DNA from 2 places in the Acidovorax sp. GW823-FHT01C06 genome. Region 1 is predicted to be linked to the other one. Evidence: predicted binding sites of a transcription regulator. Region 1 holds the regulator's gene; the other holds the start of a gene.
The links. The regulator sigma-54, encoded in region 1, starts transcription at its own class of promoters, with help from an activator protein. The targets are predictions, from matches to a motif close to TGGCANGNAANCTGCTTT.

Region 1 (7,538 bases):
ACGTCGGGCCACTGCGTGTTCACGTCGGGGCGCACGCCGCTCTTGGCGCGAAAGCGGTCGGCCACCGCGTCCTTGACCTTGAGCCCCGCGAAATTGAGGCTCTGCAGCGGGCTGTGCTGGGCGGTCACCTCGACCTTGAAGGTCTGGCGCGTGGTGAACCAGATTTCCCAGGCCACGTCGCTGGCGGCGGCGTAGAGGTCGTTCTCGGAGCGGTACGGGCGGTGCGCCAGCTGCACCAGCACGCGCTGGGCCAGCCGGCTGTGCAGGTTCAGCAGCAGCGCGTCGCGCCACGAGGCGCGCAGCAGCACGCCGCCCCGGCCCACCAGCAGGTCCTGCCCCGTGAGGCCGGTGATGCCGTGCACTTCGTCGGCCAGGAAGCCCTCCACACCGGCGGCGCAGGGGAGAAAAAGTTGGAGTTGGTTCATGACGATGGTGAGGATACGCGCTCGGAAAGTGCGTGTGAATCCGGCGTGCCGCCACGGGCCAGCAGCAACTGGCGAATGGAGTCCGGGATCGGCGCCACCTTGCGGCCGGCCTTGCCGATGAAAACGATGCCGATCTTGCCGCGCGCCACCTCGCGGCCCGAGGTCTTCTCGGTCATGCAAAAGACCAGGTCGAACCCATAGCGGTTGAAGTCCGCAGGCGCCATCTCCACGCGCATGGTCTCGCCGTGGAACCCCTCGGACTTGTACTGCGCCACGATGTCTCCGACCACGATGGACAGCCCGCCCACGTCGGCCTCGGGGTAGCCGAGTGACTGGAAAAACCGCACCCGGGCCTCGGACACGAGGCTCAGCAGCTGCGCGTTGTCCAGGTGCCCGCCCTGGTTGACGTGGCTGATGTAGATCTGCATTTCGGTGACGAAACCGAAGTGCGCGGGAAGGTCGAAGACGATGCGGGCCATGGACGGGGTGGCGAAGTGAGAGGGAAAGACGGCAACGGAGCGGAAAAACGGGCCACCAGGCGCATGCGCCGTGCACACGCCCGCACGGCGCCTACAGCGCCTTGCGCAGATTCGCCGGCGCGATCTTGAGCGCCTCGCGGTACTTGGCGACGGTGCGGCGCGCGCACTCGATGCCCTGCTCCTTGAGCATCTCGGCGATCTGGCTGTCCGACAGCGGCTTGGTCGGGCTCTCGGCGGCCACGAATTGCTTGATGAGGGCGCGCACGGCGGTGCTCGACGCATTGCCGCCGGTCTCGGTGCCCAGGCCCGAGCCGAAGAAGTACTTGAGCTCGTAGGTGCCGATGGGCGTGGCCATGTACTTGGCCGTGGTCACGCGGCTGATGGTGGACTCGTGCAGGCCCAGCTCGTCGGCGATGTCGCGCAGCACCAGCGGGCGCATGGCGAGTTCGCCGTGGGTGAAGAAGTTCTTCTGCCGCTCCACGATGGCGCGCGAGACGCGCAGGATGGTGTCGAAGCGCTGCTGGATGTTCTTGATGAACCAGCGCGCCTCCTGCAGGCGCTGCTGCATGCCCTGGTGGCCCTCGCCGCCCTTGTGGCCGCGCAGGGCGCCGGCATAGATGTCGTGCACGCGCAGGCGCGGCATCACGTCGGGGTTGAGCTGCACGATGAAGTTGTGCTGCCCGTCGCGGCCATTGGCGCGCCCGGCCTTGCGCACGATCACGTCGGGGATGATGATGTTGCGCTCCACGTCGGCGAAGCGGCGCCCCGGGCGCGGCTCCAGCCGGGCGATCAGCGCCATGGCGGCGCGGGTGCGCTCCTCGCTGTCGCCGCAGGCCTGCGTGAGGCGGCGCACGTCGCGCCGCGCCAGCATCTCCAGCGGCTGCTGGCACACGCGCAGCGCGGTCTGCACGGTGTCGGGGTCGATGTCGCTGTCCTCGTCGGCGGCCAGCGCCTTGAGCTGCAGCGTCAGGCACTCGGCCAGGCCGCGCGCGCCCACGCCCACGGGCTCCAGGCTCTGCAGCAGCCGCTGTGCCACGGTGAAGCGGTGCACCAACTCCTCGATCTGCTCCAGGTCGTCGGGCCCGGCCAGGCTGATGGCCAGCTCTTCGAGCGGATCCTCCAGGTAGCCGTCGTCGTTGAGCGATTCGATCAGGAAGCGCAGCGCGGCGCGGTCGATCTCGGACAGGCGCAGCGCCAGCGCCTGTCGGTGCAAAAAGGCGGTCAGCGATTCGTGCGTGCGGGCCAGCTCGGTGGCGTCGGCCTCGTCGCCTTCGGCGTCGTTGCGGTTGCGGGCGGGGGCGTCGCCGCCCCACTCGGCGTCGTTGGGCGCCATCTCCACCGTGCCGTCGCCGCTCCAGTCGGGCTCGTCGGCGCCCGCGCTCGGTGTTTCAGCATCATTTTGAGCCTCAGCGCTGGTACTGCTTGCGCTGGTAGCTCCTGAAAAAATAGCATCATCCGCGCTGTAGTCGTCGGCCTGGGCCGGCGTATCGGCGGCTTCCAGGCCAAACTCCTCGCGCGGCGCCTCGTCGGCGTTGCGTTCGAGGAACGGGTTTTCGTCGAGCATCTGCTCGACTTCCTGCGAGAGTTCCAGCGTGGACAACTGCAGCAGCCGGATGGACTGCTGAAGCTGGGGGGTCAATGCAAGATGCTGCGAGACGCGCAGCGAGAGTCCAGGTTTCATTGATTGAGCGCCGCCGGGCCGCCCCAAGGCGCGAAGGCCCCCTCGGGGGGCAGCGAACCACGCGCAGCGGGGAGCGTGGGGGTACCGTACCGCGCCGCCGGGCCGCCCCAAGGCGCGAACGCCCCCTCGGGGGGCAGCGCAGTACACGAAATGACAAGCGTGGAGGCCATGTCTACATGCGGAAATGTTCGCCCAGGTACACCCGGCGCACTTCGGCGTTGTCCACGATCTCGGACGGCGTGCCCTGGGCCAGCACCTGGCCATCGCTGATGATGAAGGCGTGGTCGCAGATGCCCAGCGTCTCGCGCACGTTGTGGTCGGTGATGAGCACGCCGATGCCGCGCGCCTTGAGGAAGCCGATGATGCGCTGGATCTCGATCACGGCGATGGGGTCGATGCCCGCAAAGGGCTCGTCCAGCAGGATGAAGCGCGGCTGCGTGGCCAGCGCGCGGGCGATCTCGACGCGGCGGCGCTCGCCGCCCGACAGGGCCATGGCGGGCGAGGCCCGCAGGTGGTCCACGCGCAGCTCCTGCAGCAAGGCCGTGAGACGCTCTTCGATGGCCTCGCGCGACAGCGGCTTGCCGTCGTCGTCCGCGCGCTGCAGCTCCAGCACCGCGCGCACGTTCTCTTCGACCGTGAGCTTGCGGAAGATGGAGGCTTCCTGCGGTAGGTAGGACAGCCCCAGCCGCGAGCGGCGGTGGATGGGCATGTGGGCCACCGAATGGCCGTCGATGCGGATGTCGCCCGCGTCGCTGCGCACCAGGCCCACGATCATGTAGAACGAGGTGGTCTTGCCCGCGCCGTTGGGCCCCAGCAGGCCCACGACCTCCCCCTTTTGCACGACCAGCGACACATCCTTGACGACCTTGCGGCTGCCATACGACTTGGCCAGGTGCTGCACCTCCAGGCGGCTGCCCGCCTGGGTGTCAGGACCGGGGCTGACGGGCTGCGCGCTCACTTGGAGCCGCCGCCAAGGCTGTTGCTGGGGCGCAGCACCGGCGCCGATGCCGGGGGCGCGGCCTCCGGCGCGGCGGTACCGGCGGGCGGGTCCTTGGGCGCGAGCACCGCACGCACCCGGCTGCCGGGCGCGGGCGCATCGCCCGCCGCATTGGTCGCGGGGGTGCGCTTGCCGTCCACGGTGAACACATCGGTGAGGTTGTTGTAGACGATCACGGCGCCGGTGATCTCGTCGCTGAGGACCGCCCCGCGGTAGCGGCGCAGCTCGGCGCGGGTGATGAAGCGCACGTTGTCGGCCTTGCCGTCGTACTCGATGACTTCGCTCTCGCCTTCGATGAACTCGTCCGGCGCGCCCGCCACGGTATCGCGCTTCTGGCGGAAGAAGGCCCGCTTGCCCGCCTCGGCCGTGACCACGCCGTACTGGTAGCCGTCGGCGTCCTGGCGCACGTCCAGCCGCGCGCCGCGCAGCACGATGGAGCCCTTGGTCATGACCACGCGGCCCGAGAACACGCTGGTCTGCTTGAGCTCATCGTGTCGCAAGGCGTCGGCCTCGATGTTCATGGGCTTGGCGCGGTCGGCCTTTTCGGCGTGCGCCGCGCCCAGATGGCAGGCCAGGGCGACAAGCAGGAGGTGGGGGAGGATGCGGTAGTTCATAGGGCACGAATCTTGCAGGTCATTGTAGCCACCCCACGGCGTGCGCCATGAAAAAAGCCCGCATCCGCGGGCTTCTTCTTGGGGCATCCGAGGCCGTCGGCGCTTGGAAGCCGACGCCTGCACCCGTGGAGCCGGCGCTGCCGGGCCGCCGGGTGCGTTCCCCTGGGCAGGAAGGCGGCTCACGAGGGCCACGCTTCCTTCAAGGAGGCGTCACCCCTTTTTCGCCGTGGCGGCCAGGTGCTCCACCACCTGCAGCACGTTCTGCATGTTGCCGGCCATGGTGCCATCGGTGTAGTACTTGCCGGCCACGCCCATGGAAGGCACGCCTTCCACGCCATACGCGTCCTGCAGCTGCGACGCACGGCGCACCTGGTTGGACACGGTGAAGGAGCCGTAGACCTCCTTGAACTTGGCGGCATCGACCCCCTGCTGGGTCACCCAGGCCAGGATTTCGTCGTCCTTGGCCAGCTTCTGCTTTTCCACATGGATGGCGCGGAACACCTTGGCGTGCAGCGCGTCGAGCTTGCCCATGCCTTCGAGCGTGTAGTAGAGCTTTTGCTGCGGCACGAAGCTGGCATTGAAGGCCACGGGCATGCGGCGGATGCTCATGTCCTTGGGGGCGCTCTTCACCCATGCGTCGAGCGTGGGCTCGAAGGCGTGGCAGTGGGGGCAGCTGTACCAGAAGAATTCGATCACATCGACCTTGCCGGCGGGCGCATCGGGCGCCACGGGCTTGTCCAGCCGCTTGAAGTCCTTGCCCTCCTTGAACTGGCGGGCCTGGGCCAGCGCGGGGGTGGCCACTGGCAGCGTCAGGGCGGAAGCGGCAACCGCCGAGGCGGCGGACAAAGAAAACTCACGGCGTTTCATGGCAAAGACTCTCCTGGTTCTGGTCTGGGGGATGTGAGCCATGCCCCCGCAAAAAGTTCAGCTCCCGCTGCGCGGCAGTTCAGCGCTGCACCCGCACCAGGGCCGATTCCACCCCGGCGCCGTCGAGCTTTTCCTTGAGCTGCTCGGCATCATCGCGCTTGGTGAACGGGCCCACGCGCACGCGGAACACGGCCCGCCCATTTTGCTCGCGCTCGCTCACCCGGGCCTCCCAGCCCAGCATGGCCAGCTTGGCGCGCTGGGCATCCGCATCGGCCTGGGTGCGGAATGCCCCGGCCTGCACGAAGTAGTCGAACGGGTCCAGGTTGCCCTTGGCGGCGGCCTTGGCGACGGCCAGATCGCCCAGCGGGTCGGCGCCGGGCTTGCTTTCGGCCTTGGCCGCCTCGGGCTTGCTGGCAACCGGCTTGGGCGCGGAGGCGGCCGCCCGCACCTCGGGCGCCGCCGCGGAGGCGGGCGCGGAAGCCGCCGCCACCGCCGGCGCGGGGGGACGCGCGGGGTTCTTGCCGTACAGCGGAGAGTTCGGGTCCCAGTTCTTGTTCTTCTGGGATTCGGCGGCATCCATGTCCACGCCCCGCCCGTTGCCCTTGTTGAGGAAGGGCACCGGCACCTTGGTCACGTACACGGCCACCGCCAGTGCGGCCCCCAGGCCCACGATGACCCCGACGATGAAGCCGATGATGGTCCCACCCGTCTGTTGTTTCTTCATAGTGACTGCTTACATTCTGGCCGGAGCCGACACGCCCAGCACGGCCAGGCCATTGTGCAATACCTGCGCGGTGGCGGCGACGAGGGCCAGCCGGGCCCGCTTGACGGTTTCATCGTCCACCAGGATGCGCTCGGCGTCGTAGTAGCTGTGGTAGCTGGCGGCCAGGTCGCGCAGGTAGAAGGTCACGTCGTGCGGCGCCTCGCCGTCGGCGGCGGCGGTGAGCATCTCGGGGTACTTGGCCAGCTGCAGCATCAGCGCCTGGGCCTGCGGGCCTTCGAGCGCCGACAGGTCCGCGCCCTGGAGCGAGGCCACATCGCCGCCGCCCTGCTCGGCCCAGCCGCGCAGCACCGACTGGATGCGCGCGTGGGCGTACTGCACGTAGTACACCGGGTTGTCGTTGTTCTGCGCCACGGCCAGGTCCACGTCGAAGGTGTACTCGGTGTCGGGCTTGCGGCTCAAGAGGAAGAAGCGCACCGCGTCCTTGCTGGTCCATTCGATCAGGTCGCGCAGCGTGACGTAGCTGCCCGCGCGCTTGCTGATCTTGACCTCTTCGCCGCCCTTGACCACGCGCACCATGGTGTGCAGCACGTAGTCGGGGTAGCCCTGCGGGATGCCCACGCCGGCCGCCTGCAGCCCGGCGCGCACGCGGGCGATGGTGCCGTGGTGGTCCGTGCCCTGGATGTTGACGACCTTGGTGAAGCCGCGCTCCCACTTGGCGATGTGGTAGGCCACGTCGGGCACGAAGTAGGTGTACGTGCCGTCCTTCTTGCGCATGACACGGTCCTTGTCATCGCCGTAGTCCGTGCTCTTGAGCCACAGCGCGCCGTCCTGCTCGTAGGTCTTGCCGTTGGCCACGAGCTTGCCCACGGTGGCCTCGACGCGGCCGCTGGTGTACAGGCTCGACTCGAGGTAGTACTCGTCGAACTTCAGATTGAAGGCCTGCAGGTCCTTGTCCTGCTCGTTGCGCAGGTAGGCCACGGCGAACTGGCGGATGGACTCCACATCGTCCACGTCGCCGCTGGCGGTGAACGCGCGGTCGTCGGCCTTGACGGTCTTCTTCGCGAGGAAGTCGTTGGCGATGTCCTGGATGTAGTCGCCGTTGTAGAACGCCTTGGACGCCGGGTTCTCGGGGTCGGTGGGCCAACACTCGTCGCCGGGCTTGAAGCCCTTGGCGCGCAGCTGCGTGCTGGTGGTCAGCGTCTGGATCTGCACGCCCGCGTCGTTGTAATAGAACTCGCGGTGCACCTTCCAGCCCTGGGTGGCAAAGAGGTTGCAGATCGCGTCGCCCAGCGCCGCCTGGCGGCCGTGGCCCACGTGCAGCGGGCCGGTGGGGTTGGCCGAGACGAACTCGACCAGCACGCGCTGGCCGTTGTCGGCCTGGTAGCCAAAGCGGTCTCCGGCCCCCAGGACCTCGCGCACCACTTCCTGCTTGGCGGCGGGCTTGAGGCGGATGTTGAGAAACCCGGGGCCGGCGATCTCGATGGCATCGACCCAGCGGGCAAACGCGGGCGTGGCCTCGAGCGCGGCCTTGAGCTGCTCGCCCAGCGCGCGCGGGTTGAGCTTGAGCGGCTTGGCCAGCTGCATGGCCGCCGTGCAGGCGAAGTCGCCGTGGGCGGCCACCTTGGGGGATTCGAACGCAGCGCGCCCGGCAGTGCCGGGCGACAATTTTTCCAGCTCGCCGGCGAGCGCCGCGAGCAATTCCTGTTTGACGGAGAGCATGCGGGGATTCTACGGGGGCGCCCCGTCATCCC
Region 2 (7,538 bases), on a different contig from region 1:
CTGCCGGTGCGGAACACCGCCACATGGCGGTTGGCCACCAGGGCGCAGACGCCGGTGCTGGGCAGGATGTCGTCGACCGCGCAGATGTCGGTCCAGGCAAGGGGGTCGGTACTGTTCATGGGAAGTGCGCTCATGGGAGTTCTCCGTTATTGATTCATTGCGCTACAGGTTGCCCGCAGCGCGCGCAACTGGCGCAGCCGACACCAGTGCCCCACGCAAGGGCCGCCCCGCCGCGAAGGCGGCGTATCCAGCGCATGCGCTGGGGGCGTCCCCCTCCCGGACTCGCACAGCGCATCGAGAGAAGGGTGAAGGCGCGAAGCGACTCAGGGGGTGCTTCATGTCAGGCGGCCTGGCGGATGGGGATGACCTTGGCGCCGCGCTCCTCCGCGCGGGCCGGGCGGATCTGGCCGCGCTCCTCGACGAAGAGCACGTTCTCGTCGGCCTTGTCGCTGTTCACGAACGAGCGGAAGCGCTTGCGCGTCTCGGGGTCGCTCACGGCGGTCTTCCATTCGCACTGGTAGGTATCGACCACGTTCTGCATCTGCGATTCGAGCTCGGCGCACAGACCCAGGCTGTCCTTTTGCAAGACATCCTTGAGGTAGTCGAGGCCACCTTCGAGGTTCTCGCGCCAGGTGCTGGTGCGCTGCAGCCGGTCGGCCGTGCGCACGTAGAACATCAGCACCCGGTCGATCATGCGCACCAGGTCTTCCTTGGACAGGTCGGACGCGAACAGCTCGGCATGGCGCGGCTTCATGCCGCCGTTGCCGCAGATGTAGAGGTTCCAGCCCTTTTCGGTGGCGATGATGCCGATGTCCTTGCCCTGCGCCTCGGCGCATTCGCGCGTGCAGCCCGAGACGCCGAACTTGATCTTGTGCGGAGCACGCAGGCCCTTGTAGCGGTTCTCCAGCTCCACGGCCAGGCCCACGCTGTCGCCCACGCCATAGCGGCACCAGGTCGAGCCCACGCAGCTCTTGACCGTGCGCAGCGACTTGCCGTAGGCATGGCCGGACTCGAACCCGGCGGTGATCAGCTCTTCCCAGATCAGCGGCAACTGCTCCAGGCGCGCCCCGAACATGTCCACCCGCGCACCGCCGGTGACCTTGGTGTACAGGCCGTACTTTTTGGCCACCTGGCCCACGGCGATCAGGCCGTCGGGCGTGACCTCGCCACCGGGCATGCGCGGCACCACCGAGTAGGTGCCGTCCTTCTGGATGTTACCCAGGTAGTAGTCATTGCTGTCCTGCAGGCCGGCCAGCTCCTTCTTGAGCACGAACTCGTTCCAGCACGAGGCGAATACGCTGGCCGCCACGGGCTTGCAGATGTCGCAGCCCATGCCCTTGCCGTGCTGGGCCAGCAGTTCGCCGAAGCTCCTGATGTTGCCCACGCGCACCAGGTGGTAGATCTCCTGGCGCGAGTACGCGAAGTGCTCGCAGATGTGGTTGTTCACGGCCATGCCGCGGCGCGCCATCTCAGCTTTCATGACCTGGGTGACCAGGGGCACGCAGCCGCCGCAGGTGGCACCGGCCTTGGTGCAGGCCTTCATCTCTGCGATGGTGCAGGCGCCATTGCCCACGGCTTCGCAGATGCCGGCCTTGGTGACGTTGTTGCACGAGCAGATCTGTGCCGTGTCGGGCAGGGCATCCACGCCCAGGCCGGGTTTGGCCTTGCCATCGCTGGACGGGAAGATCAGGAACTCGGGGTCCTCGGGCAGCGTGATGCCGTTCAGGGCCATCTGCAGCAGCGTGCCGTATTCGGTGGCGTCGCCAATCAGCACGGCGCCCAGCAGTTGCTTGCCGTCTTCGCTGATGACGATCTTCTTGTAGACCTGGCGGCGCTCGTCCACGTATTGGCAGGTGCGGCTGTGCGGCGTTTTCGCATGAGCGTCGCCGATGCTGGCCACGTCCACGCCCATGAGCTTGAGCTTGGTGCTCATGTCGGCACCGACGAAGGCAGCGTCGGTCTCGCCTGCGATGTGGCGGGCGGCCACGCGCGCCATGTCGTAGCCGGGGGCCACCAGGCCGAAGGTCTGCTCGTTCCACGAGGCGCATTCGCCGATGGCGTAGACATCGTGGTCGCTGGTGCGGCAGGCACTGTCGATGGCCACGCCACCGCGCGGGCCGATGGCCAGCAGGCTCTGGCGCGCCAGTTCGTCCCGCGGGCGGATGCCGGCGGAGAACACGATCATGTCGGTCTCCAGGTAGGTGCCGTCGGCAAACACCATGCGGTGGCGCGCGCGGGCGCCATCGGTGATCTCCTGCGTGTTGCGGCCGGTGTGCACCTGCACGCCCAGCTCCTCGATCTTGGCGCGCAGCACGCGGCCGCCGCCCTCGTCCACCTGCACAGCCATGAGCCGGGGGGCGAACTCGACCACGTGGGTTTCAAGTCCCATGTCGCTCAAGGCCTTGGCGCATTCCAGGCCCAGCAGGCCGCCACCCACGACCACGCCGGTCTTGGATTTGGCGCCCGAGGCCTGCATGGCCTCCAGGTCTTCGATGGTGCGGTAGACGAAGCAGTGGTCGCGGTCGCGCCCCGGCACCTGGGGCACGAAGGGGTTGGAGCCGGTGGCCAGCACCAGCTTGTCGTAGTGGAGCACCTCGCCGTCGACCGTGGTCACGGTGCGAATGCGGCGGTCCACCGATGCGGCCCGCGCCGCCAGGCGCAGGGTGAAGCCGGTGCGCTCGAAGAAGCCGGGCTCGACCAGGGAGAGTTGCTCGGCCGTGGTGCCGCTGAAGAAGGCGGAGAGGTGCACCCGGTCGTAGGCGGGGCGTGGCTCCTCGCACAGCACGGTGACCTCGACGCCGGTCATGCCGGTCTCGGCCAGGCTTTCGAGGAACTTGTGGCCGACCATGCCGTGGCCGATGAGAACGATTTTCATGCTAGTGATCCTGCAATGGACCGAGCCGCCCGGAGGGCAAGTGCAGGGATGCTGTGCATCGGCAGCCCCGAGGGAGGCAACCAGTGCACCTCACCCTCCGCAACGGCACGGGTGTGGATTGGAACGACCCCACGAGAGGCTCATAGCCTCGCTCGTCCGGGGGTTCCGCCATCATTAGCGGAGGGTGTTGGTCGGTCCGACGGCAGCTTTACCGGCAGACATGCAACGGTAGATAGCAATATCCATGCCGCCCTTTCAGCCCCTGCGGCCACATCGCGCTCGCCAGGAGCGGGCAAGCGGGTTGGCATCAGCAACCCGGCCGGCACGGAGTCGCATCAATGCGGTGCAAACCATCACCAAATCAGGGCATCGCCTCAGGTTGGGACAAATTGCCGCAGGCAGACCGCGTCGGAATGCCCCAGGGACAGCCAGGAGTTCTGGTACCTGGAAGGCGTGCCGTGTGCTGGTTTGTTGCCATTCTTTCGTTTTCAAACGTGGCCGCCTCATGCAGACTGAGACGATGCAGTCCGGCCGGTCAGGACACCTGTTCAGTGCTCCTGAAAGGATGGCCAGCCAGGGCAGGAATCCCAGAGCTTTTTTCCTATATAAGGACTACCAACATGAGCGTGGAACGCAGAGGCAGCGCGGACAGGCGCAGCGGAAAGGACCGCCGGCAAGTGGAAAAAGGGCCGCCCACCAACTATGAACGCAGGCGCACGGTCGAAGCGCGGCAACCCGAGCTGACGGAACTGCACCTGAGCGAAGAAGAACTCAAGGCACTGGGATTCGCGCAGGACCAGCCAGCACCCAAAAAACCAACCTGATCGCTGCGACCTGGCAGCAGCCACGTTTTCAATGCTGTTTCGTGCGCGGCAGGGTATTCGTCGCAAGCACCGCTCAGGCAGGCGGCCGGACTCGCCCGCCCTCTCCTCTTGCACCGCCCGTTGGCACGTCACGCCGTGGCGAGCGCGAGCCGCAGAATCAGTTTTGCATCGCCTTGTTTTTTATTCGCCGTGCAGCGTGAGCAGGCGGTGCGCGACCATGTCCAGCGCGGGCCGCGTGTTTCCCTGCTTGTCCGTCCAGACTCTTGGCGTGATGCTTCCTGCCAGCGCCACAGAGTCTCCATCGCGCAGGGCGTGCATGGAGGCGCAGACCCCTGCCTCAAATGCAATCACGTTGACGAACAGCGTCTCGCCATCCGCCGTGCTTGCTCGCACCTTGGAGACGGTAAAAGGCTTCCCGGCCTTGTCAGTACGCCGCTCGGCCTCGCCATACAGCCTGCCGGCCACCAGTCCATCGATCATGAGAGTCCTTTGCGGGGCGAGCCGCTACTTTGGTTTTGGCGGGGGCAACCGCAACACGGGCTGACCACATGTCAGCACTACCTCGACAGGGAGCCTGCTGATCAGCGGGGGCTCGGTATCGCCACCATGCCTGCACAGCACGCAGCAGCAAGCCGCCTTTCATTTCACCCCAGGCCGTGTTGCATGTTTTTCCGCGACCAAGCAAAAAAGCCCAGAACCTTTCGGTTCTGGGCTTTTGCTAACAATGGTCGGCGTGGCGGGATTCGAACTCGCGACCCCTTGCACCCCATGCAAGTGCGCTACCAGGCTGCGCTACACGCCGACAAGACTTAGATTATATGCAGAAAAAAGGTCAACCCAGAGAAAGTAGCGCCCGAATTTCAAATAATTCTTTGCGCACCGCATTGGAGTCCAGCGTGATGCCCATCGCATCGATGGAAAGATCGCGTGCGCTGTCCACCAGCATGCTGGGCATCTCGGAATCAAACCCGTTCATCGCGCCGTCGGCCCCTGCCTCGTCGCGGGCGGGATGCGCAAGCTCCTGCAGGCGATTGCGCGCGCCACTGATGGTGAACCCCTGGTCATACAGCAGATCCCGGATGCGGCGGATCATGAGCACTTCATGATGCTGGTAGTAGCGCCGGTTGCCACGCCGCTTCATGGGGCGCAGTTGAGTGAACTCCTGCTCCCAGTAACGCAATACATGGGGCTTGACGCCACAAAGCTCCGCGACCTCACCAATCGTGAAGTAGCGCTTGGCGGGGATCGAAGGAAGGGGGGTGCCCATGGGTGGTGGATTCAAACCGGTCAGCCAGCTAGCGTACTGCAGACGCGCACGGACCGCCAGTCATCGGCAACATTCTGGTCACAAAAACGGCACAAATTCACGATCCGGCAGCCGTCTGGATCTGTTCCTTGAGTTTGCTGCTGGCGTGAAACGTCACCACGCGGCGTGCCTTGATCGGAATGGCCTCGCCCGTGCGCGGGTTGCGCCCGGGCCGTGGTGCCTTGGTGCGAATCTGGAAGTTGCCGAAACCCGACAACTTCACATCCTTGCCCTCCACCAGGCTCTGCGAGATCAGGTCGAAGAATGCGTCGATCATGTCCTTGGACTCGCGCTTATTCAAGCCAATCTGGTCAAACAGCAGATCGGCCAGTTGTGCCTTGGTCAGCGCTGGCGTTTCCAGGCTTTCGACGGCGAATTCGATCATGGCGTCAGCTCCCTTGAACATCATCAGACACGCAGCCGTGCACCCATGCGCTGGGCCAATTGCCCCACCACCGCTTGAACAGCGGCATCGATCTCGGCCTCGGTGAGCGTCGCCTCGTCGCTGCCCAGAGTCAGGCGCACCGCCAGGCTCTTCTCCCCGGGAGCCAGGCCACCGGCGGGTGCCTCTTCGCCCGCACGCAGCGCCTTGGGCCGGTAAACGTCGAACAGCACGGCCGAACGCAGCATTGCGCCGGGCACCGCTTGCTGGACCGCCGCCATGACCTCGGCATGGGTGACCCGCTCAGCGACCACCACCGCCAGATCACGTTCGACGGACTGGTGCTTGGCCACGGACTTGAACTGGGGCACTGCACGCTGCAATACGGCATCCAGTTCGAGTTCAAACATCACCGGCGCTTGCGGGAGCTCCCACGATTGGCGCCACTGCGGGTGCAGCTCGCCCACGAAACCCACGGCCTGCCCATTGAGGAGCACCCGCGCGCAACGGCCGGGGTGCATCGCAGGATGGACGGCCGGCTCGAACGTGGCTTGCAGCGGCGCCAGCAAGGCCTCGAGATCGCCCTTCACATCGAAGAAGTCGATCGACTGCTCCTTGCGGCCCCACTGGAGCGCATCGTTGGGTCCATAAGCCAGACCGGCCACGCGCATGGGCTGGTGAAAGCCTTCCACCGTGGTGTCGCTGTTGGCCACGCTGGCATCCCGCAGGAACACACGGCCCAGCTCGAACACGCGCACGCGCTCGGCGCGGCGATCCAGGTTGAACTTGAGCACCTGCAGCAGAGAGCCCAGCAGGCTCGAGCGCATCACGCTCATCTGGCTGGCGATGGGGTTGAGCAGCTTGATGGGCTGCGCGTTGGCCGCCAGCTCCCGCTCCCAGCGCTCTTCCACGAAGCTGAAATTGATGGTTTCCTGGTAACCCAGCCCCGCCAGCGTACGGCGCACGGCGAACGGGCTGCGCGTGGCCTCGACCGGCAGCTTGGGGGTGATGGGGGCCAGCGGCGGCGTCGTGGGCAGGTTGTTGTAACCCACCATGCGCGCAACCTCTTCGATCAAGTCTTCTTCGATGGTGATGTCGAAGCGGTAGGCCGGTGGCGCCACGGTGAGAGTGCCATCGCCTTCCGTGAACGGCAGGCCCAGGCGCCTGAACACGTCAGCGCACTGCACCTGCGTGAGCGGCATGCCGATGACCTTGGCCGCGCGCGCCACGCGCAGCGTGACGGGCTGGGGCACGGGCAGGTTCACGCGCTGGTCGTCCATCGGGCCGCAGGCCGTCTCGGGCGTGCCGCAGATGTCGATCACCAGCTGGGTGATGCGCTCGATGTGCTCCACCGTCAGCGCAGGGTCCACGCCGCGCTCGAAGCGGTGGCCCGCATCGGTCGAGAAGTTGTAGCGGCGCGAACGCCCGGCCACTGCCTTGGGCCACCAGAAGGCAGCCTCGATGTAGATGTGCTTGGTGTCGTCTGAGACAGCGGTGGCGTCGCCGCCCATGATGCCGGCGAGCGACTCGACCTGCTGGCTGTCGGCGATCACGCCGACCTTTTCGTCGACGGTGATGGTGTTGCCGTTGAGCAGCTTGAGCGACTCGCCCGCCTTGCCCCAGCGCACATCCAGCCCGCCATGGATCTTGTCCAGGTCGAAGATGTGCGAGGGACGGCCCAGCTCGAACATCACGTAGTTGGAGATGTCCACCAGCGGCGACACTCCACGCTGGCCGCAGCGCGCCAGGCGGTCGAGCATCCACTGCGGCGTGGTGGCGCGGGTGTTCACGTTGCGCACCACGCGGCCGCTGAAACGGCCGCACAGGTCAGGGGCACTGATCTTCACGGCCAGGGTGTCCGGGACTTTGGAGGCCACTGCCGGGAAGGCCGGCTGCGAGAGGGGCACGCCGGTCAGCGCGGAGACTTCGCGGGCGATGCCGTACACGCTCAGGCAGTGCGCCAGGTTGGGCGTGAGCTTGAGCGTGAACAACGTGTCGTCCAGGTTCAGGTGCTCGCGGATGTCCTGGCCCACGGGCGCGGAGGCATCAAGTTCGAGCAGGCCGCCGTGGTCTTCCGACAGCTTGAGCTCGCGCGCCGAGCACAGCATGCCCTGGCTTTCCACACCGCGCAGCTTGCCGACCTTGATCAGG

Region 2: nirB (nitrite reductase large subunit NirB) is a predicted target of sigma-54. The motif match lies at 3,108-3,125, and genes of this name have one in related genera.

What each region holds. Positions count from the first base shown of each region.
Region 1 covers NZ_JBXAKN010000005.1:285,594-293,131, forward strand. The annotation lists gene AC1RCS_RS13625 (THUMP domain-containing class I SAM-dependent RNA methyltransferase) at 1-425, opposite strand, end outside; gene AC1RCS_RS13630 (acyl-CoA thioesterase) at 422-904, opposite strand; gene AC1RCS_RS13635 (RNA polymerase factor sigma-54) at 996-2,585, opposite strand; gene lptB (LPS export ABC transporter ATP-binding protein) at 2,758-3,543, opposite strand; gene lptA (lipopolysaccharide transport periplasmic protein LptA) at 3,540-4,196, opposite strand; gene AC1RCS_RS13650 (thiol:disulfide interchange protein DsbA/DsbL) at 4,407-5,063, opposite strand; gene AC1RCS_RS13655 (SPOR domain-containing protein) at 5,143-5,787, opposite strand; gene argS (arginine--tRNA ligase) at 5,797-7,506, opposite strand.
Region 2 covers NZ_JBXAKN010000003.1:43,663-51,200, reverse strand. The annotation lists gene nirD (nitrite reductase small subunit NirD) at 1-134, opposite strand, end outside; gene nirB (nitrite reductase large subunit NirB) at 341-2,875, opposite strand; gene AC1RCS_RS08410 (hypothetical protein) at 3,496-3,699, shown strand; gene AC1RCS_RS08405 (single-stranded DNA-binding protein) at 3,880-4,179, opposite strand; tRNA gene AC1RCS_RS08400 (tRNA-Pro) at 4,425-4,501, opposite strand; gene AC1RCS_RS08395 (MerR family transcriptional regulator) at 4,532-4,966, opposite strand; gene AC1RCS_RS08390 (integration host factor subunit alpha) at 5,064-5,390, opposite strand; gene pheT (phenylalanine--tRNA ligase subunit beta) at 5,414-7,538, opposite strand, start outside.